2 regions of the Thermosipho africanus Ob7 genome follow, and region 1 is predicted to be linked to the other one. Evidence: riboswitches for the same ligand, from Rfam matches in the RefSeq annotation. Region 1 holds a riboswitch; the other holds the start of a gene.
What was found. Region 1 has a riboswitch for cobalamin ahead of cobT (nicotinate-nucleotide--dimethylbenzimidazole phosphoribosyltransferase). Riboswitches for the same ligand answer to the same signal wherever they lie in the genome.

Region 2: linked by a shared signal. The riboswitch ahead of OB7_RS09895 (hypothetical protein) and the one ahead of cobT (nicotinate-nucleotide--dimethylbenzimidazole phosphoribosyltransferase) in region 1 are both predicted to bind cobalamin.

Annotation. Positions count from the first base shown of each region.
Region 1 covers NZ_NKRG01000008.1:50,645-53,932, forward strand. The annotation lists gene OB7_RS08410 (SIS domain-containing protein) at 1-444, shown strand, start outside; gene nagA (N-acetylglucosamine-6-phosphate deacetylase) at 455-1,507, shown strand; cobalamin riboswitch at 1,563-1,745, shown strand; gene cobT (nicotinate-nucleotide--dimethylbenzimidazole phosphoribosyltransferase) at 1,806-2,840, shown strand; gene OB7_RS08425 (sirohydrochlorin chelatase) at 2,837-3,184, shown strand; gene OB7_RS08430 (precorrin-8X methylmutase) at 3,171-3,288, shown strand, end outside.
Region 2 covers NZ_NKRG01000001.1:400,975-404,262, forward strand. The annotation lists gene OB7_RS02035 (succinate--CoA ligase subunit alpha) at 12-698, opposite strand; gene OB7_RS09890 (hypothetical protein) at 781-972, opposite strand; gene OB7_RS10140 (hypothetical protein) at 981-1,106, opposite strand; gene OB7_RS10145 (hypothetical protein) at 1,173-1,304, opposite strand; gene OB7_RS09895 (hypothetical protein) at 1,521-1,733, opposite strand; cobalamin riboswitch at 1,792-1,973, opposite strand; gene OB7_RS02045 (queuosine precursor transporter) at 2,054-2,686, opposite strand; gene OB7_RS02050 (oxygen-binding di-iron domain-containing protein) at 2,891-3,288, shown strand, end outside.

The sequences.
Region 1 (3,288 bases):
AGTAAAGTACTGGAGGAATCTGAGAAATTTATAGAAAATCTTGATTTAAAAAAATATAATCACTTTATCTTTTTGGGGTTTGATGAGGAATATGGTATTTCAAAAGAAGGAGCATTAAAGATGCAAGAGATGGCAAAGCAATTTGTAGAATATCATGAACCTCTTGAGTATAGACATGGACCTGTTTCAAGAATTTCTGAACATTCCCTTGTTGTTATAAACTCAAAAGATACGGAAAATGAGTATAATCTAAAGAAAGATCTCGAAAAATATACTAAAGTAATACTTCTAGGTAGAAATGGTGATATTGATATAGAATACGATAATGGACTTGAGACACCTTTAAAAATGATATTTTCTCAAGTTCTGTCATTTAAAAAGGCCGTAGTTGAAGGTTTAAACCCAGACAAACCAGAAAAACTTTCAAAAAGTGTGATAATCTGAAGGTGAAAATATGTTAATTGAAAATGTCCTTATTGTGGATCCTATTGATGGAGAATTTACAGGAAGCATTGAGTTTGAAGATAAAATATTGAGTATAAGAAAATATGATTGTACTCCCAAATACGTTTTAATGCCAGGGTTTGCTGATACACATACACACGGATTCATGGGAATAGATTGTATGCAGAGTACAAAAGAAGAATTTAAACAATGGGCAGATCTTGTTGAAAAAGAAGGCGTTACTTATCTTTTTCCAACAACAGTTTCTGCGGATTTTAAAATGTTAGAAAAGGTTATTAAAAAATTTTCTTCAGCAAAGCATTCTTCACTATTTTATTTACATCTTGAAGGGCCCTTTATAAACAAAGAAAGGGCTGGAGCTCAAAACAAGAAGTATATAACTGATTTTGATGGAAAAATTATAGACCTTGAAAGAATAAAAATTATGACAATTGCACCAGAAATTAAAGGTTTTTTTGAACTTTTGAAAATACTAAAAGAAAATAAAGTAGCAGCATCTATAGGGCATTCAAATGCTACATTTGATATTTTCAAAAAAGCATATGAGGCTGGAGTAAATAGGATAACGCATTTTCCAAATGCTCTACCACAACTTCACCACAGAGAAATAGGGATTGTTGGTGGCGTATTTCTTTATAAACCATTTGTTGAGATTATTCCAGATTTAATACATCTTTCGCAAGATTTTTTAAGACTTGTATATAAATTACTTGGACCTGATAGGATAATTCTTGTAACAGATAGTATTTCTGCAGCAGGTTTAAAGGATGGGATATATGACCTTGGAGGGTTACTGGTTAAAGTCAAAGATGGTATAGCAAGGCTAGAAAATGGTGCGCTTGCTGGGAGTACTCTGAAATTTAGTGATGGACTGAGAAACTTTAAAAAGGTTACTAATTGCTCATTAAAGGATTTATCAAAGGTATCTTCTTATAACGCTCTAAAGAGCGTAGGTATAGATGGGGGAAGAATAAAGGAAGGATATCCTGCAAAATTTGTGCTTTTAAATCAAGATTTGCAAATAATCAAAGTTTATAACTAAAAGTCTAAGTTGATAAAGGTAAAAATTGGTGGTATAATGCATACAGAAAATTGAATATAATGTTAACACCTTGGGTACCAAAGCGGTTTAAAAGGGAACGCCGGTGAAAGGCCGGGGCTGCCCAGCAACCGTAACCGGGGACGAAATCCACAGAATGCCACTGGGAGTATTTCCTGGGAAGGCGTGGAGAGTAGGTTGATCCGGGAGCCGGGAGACCTGCCTAAGGTGTAGCAATTCCACAAAAGCTAGGGGCTTTTTGTGGAAATTTTTGTTTAGATATATTCAAAGGGGGGATTTTGTGGATTTAAAACAAAAGGTTATTGATAGGCTAAATAACTTAACAAAACCGGTTAGAAGTCTTGGATATCTAGAAGACATCGCACTAAAGATGGCACTTATTCAAAACAAAGAAATTCCAGAATTGTTTAACGACAAGAGAGTATACGTCTTTGCATCAGATCATGGTGTTGTAGAAAATGGAGTTTCTGCATATCCTAAGGATGTTACTTATCAAATGGTTTTTAACTTTTTAAATGGTGGTGCTGCAATAAATGTCTTTTCAAGACATGTTGGTGCAAAGGTTTATGTGGTTGATGCAGGCGTTGATTATGATTTTCAAGATAATCATTCATTGATAAAAATGAAGGTCGGTTATGGTACAAAAGATTTTACAAAAGGTCCTGCAATGAGTAGAGAGGAAGCAGAAAAGTGCATTGAGCTTGGTAAAAAAATAGCAAGAGAGGCAATAGAGGAAGGAGCAGATCTTCTTGCTGTGGGGGATATGGGGATAGGGAACACCACAACCGCTTCTGCGATTGCTGTTGCATTTGGATACAACATTGATGATATTATCGACATTGGAACACCGCTTGATAGCGAAGGAATTAAAAGGAAAAGAGAGGCAATATTAAGAGCAATTGAAGTTAACAGGCCTGATCCAAATGACCCAATAGATGTTCTTTCAAAGGTTGGAGGATACTGCATAGGTGAAATGGCAGGATTTATACTTGAAGCTGCACACTCTAAAGTTCCTGTCGTAATTGATGGTTTTCCCACCACTTCGGCATTTTTAATTTCCTACTATTTAGACAAAGATGTTATAAATTACGTATTTAGTGGACACAAATCTTACGTAAAAGGTCACAAAGTTATATTGGATTCTTTAAATTTGCGTCCTATTCTCGATCTTGATATGAGACTTGGTGAGGGAACAGGAGCAGTTCTTTCTATGCCACTTATAGAAGCAGCTATAAAGATGATAAGGGAGATGGCTACCTTTGACTCAGCCAATGTTTCAAAGGGAATTGACCAGAATTTGGAGGATGTAAAATGAAGGGTATATTATTGGTTGCTCATGGTAGTAGAGTTCAAGAAACAAAAGAGATTGTATACAGATATTTTGAAGACTTACAAAGAAAATACAAAAATTGCAAATTGGGCTTTATGGAATTTAACGAGCCAAGTATTGAAGATGCTGTAAAGGAATTTTTGAAAGAAAAGGTCGAGGAAATAGTTGTTCTTCCACTTTTCTTATTTGAAGGAATGCATATAAAAAAAGATATTCCAGAAATTTTAGAAAAATATCCAATAAAGTTCAAGATATTAAAACCTATTTTGTACGACAAAAAGGTTTCAGATATTCTTTTTGAAAGGATTGAAAAAAGTGAAGTATACTGATCCTTTTGAAATAGAGAAAAAGAGTTTTTTAATTATAAGAAAAAATTTGAAAAAAGAACACAAACCAGGTTACTTGGATATTGTAACAAGGGTAATCCATGCAA
Region 2 (3,288 bases), on a different contig from region 1:
CTATTGAACCTTCATAGCCTTCGATAATAGCACCTGCATGTCCCATTCTTTTGCCTTTTGGAGCAGTTCTTCCGGCAAAAAAAGACCTGTATATTAGCATTATAACCTTTTTTTAGAAATTTTTCTATACCTATTATTTCATCATTACCGCCTATTTCACTGATGATAACAATTTTTCTTGGATTTAAATGCGTAACAAATTCTAAAGCTTCATCTATTGAAATTCCAATTATTGGATCACCGCCTAATCCAATTGCAATTTTAATACCAGTGGATTTTTTTGAAAGGTAATTGGATACTTCGTACATTAGAGTACCACTTTTTGAAATAATTGCTATATCTCCAGGTTTGAAATCTGATGATGGCATTATTCCAATTTTACTTACTCCTGGAAGAATAATTCCTGGACAATTTGGACCTACAAATGTTATATTTTTCTCTTTTACTTTTTTATATATTTCGATCATATCGTGAATTGGAATGTGCTCAGTTATTGTGATGATTTTTTTAATTCCTGAATCAATGGCTTCAAATATAGCACTTTTAGCATAAAGGGTCGGAACAAAAACCACGCTAGTATCACATTTATATTTTTTTACAGCTTCGAACATGTTATCAAAAACAGGAATATTTTCAATATTTGTTACTTTATTGTTTTTTGAAACTCCACAAACTATATTTGTTCCATATTCAATCATTTTTTTGTGTGAAATTTACCATATTTTCCAGTAATACCTTGAGCACAGACTTTTTCATTTCCATTAATCATGATACTTCCCCTTATTGCAATTTAATCATCTCGTACATATCATCAAAATAAGCTATGTTATTTTCATCTAATATTCGTTTGGCTTCGTTTTCATTGGGTCCGGTAATTCTTACAAGTATAGGAACATTTTTATTTTCGTTTTTGAATTTTACGATTGCTTTTGCTATTTCGTCGCATTTTGTAATACAACCAAATATATTCATTATGATTTTTATACATTTAGTGATTTTAGTGATCTCATTGCTTCTAAAGTTATATTTGAATTTGCTCCACCACCAAGATCCAAAAAGTTGGCAGGTTTTCCACAATATAGATTTACTGCATCCATTGTTGCCATAACTATTCCAGCTCCACAACCGATACTGCCAATATCACCATCTAATTTTACAAAATGAAATGGATATTAATCATTTACAAATTCTTGAGCCCATTTTTGTCTAAATAATGCATTGTCATCAAGATGCATTACACAATCAAGCGCGATTAACTTGCCATTTTCATCTTCTGCAAGAAGATTAATTTCAAGAAGAGTCAATTCTTTTTCAATAAATAATTTATATAGCTAATAACAATATCGTGAAATTTATCAGGCAGCTTTTTATAATCATTTATGTTTAGATTTAAAATATTATTTTTATTGTTTTCAATTTCTATACCACCACTTTCTGAGAAAAGAATTTTTATATCTGTTTAATATTTATTTTTTCTTCAACAAGAATTGCATAAGGTTTTTCACCATGGATATCTTTTTCTAATAGATTTTATGTATTGGTGAAAAATTCGTCTTTTGTGTTTGCAAATTTCCACCTGCTTTCATTCTGCTTTCAACAAGGACTTGACTTTTTAAAACTGCTGGAAGAAATTTTACTTGTAGACTGTCTGAGTTTTTAATTACATAGCCATTTGGTGTTTCAATCCCTGCTTCTTTTAAAAGTTTTTTACCAACAAACTCATGAATTTTCACTATCTCACCTCCAAAGTATTGAATAAAAAATTTTTCTCAATCTTCCCTCGAGATTGAGAAACGTTTTGAAATAAAGGCAGGTCTCCTGGCTTCCGAATCATCCTACTCTCCACGCCTTCCCAGGAATACTTCCCAGTGGCATACTGTGGATTTCGTCCTCGGTTACAGTGGCGGGGCCGCGCTGGATTTTCACCAGCTTCCCTTTTAAGCCAAATAGGCACCTTTATTCCAAAATAATATTCACTTTTCTAGAGAATTATAACAAAAATTATAATTTTTGTAATCTTTAATTATTTTATAAAAAGCCAATTAATCGTGTATTATTCTTCGAAAGCAAATTCATTTTTAATTTTTTTAACGCTCATATTGATTATTGGACTGTTAAAAATTGATAGAGCCAGCTTTACTATATACTGTGATAATATCATATTAAACAATACGTTAAGATCATATGAGCCAAAAAAGGATACTACAACGAAAACTATAGAATCTACAAATTGAGTGATTATCATTGAAAAAGCATTTCTAAAAGTAATATTTTCATAGTTGAATAGTTTTTTAGGTAAGTTAAAAGCCCAAATATTAGTATATTGTGCTGAAAGATAAGCTAAAAAGCTTGCTAATATTATTCTTGGAGTTGAATTGAAAACTGTTATATAAGCATTATTTTTGTCAAAAATATTTGATGGTGGATAAAATATTACTAAATATGAATATATTACTAAAATAAGTGAGGCTAAAAATCCAACTTTGATAACCTTTTTTGCCATATTAGCTCCATAAACTTCAAATATTATATTAGATATTCCAAAGCTAAGTGGATAAATTAAAACTGATAAAGTGATAACAAATGGGCCAATATTAACTAGTTTTCCTGCTATTATGTTTGAGATGATAATGACGGCAGTAAACAATCCTGTTAAAAGTATTAACCTTTCCTGTGATTTTTCCATGATCAACCTCCTTATCTATATATTAACAATTCATTTAGCATCTTATTCTATAACATTGTGTAATAGATTTCAAGTAAAAATAAAGTTAATAACCTTAAATCTTTATAAATATGAAAGTTTGTATTGTTAATATTTTTTATAGTTCTAAAAAACTGAAAAATGTTTATTTTTCTGGTATAATAAATAGTAAAGGGGGTAAAAAGTATGAATAATATTTGTTTATATGATGATGGCAAGCATAAATATTACCTTCTTGGTTGGGAAGAGACAGAGGATCCAAATATGGTTCCAACTAATCAATATTTAATTATCCATGAAAATAAAGGTTTTTTATTAGATCCAGGTGGAGCTCATGTTTTTCCAAGGGTGCTCGCAAATGTATCTGAAATTATTGCTCCTGAAAATATAGAAGGAATATTTTATTCGCACCAAGACCCTGATGTTTCTTCTGGAATAACGATGTGGCTTACAATAGCAAGCAGAGCAAAAATTTATATTTCAGAACTTTGGATAAGATTTTTACCACATTTTGGCGTTTTTGATAAAAACAGAATAGTTGGACTAAAGGATAGAGGAGAAAAGGGTGTTAGATTTTCTGGATA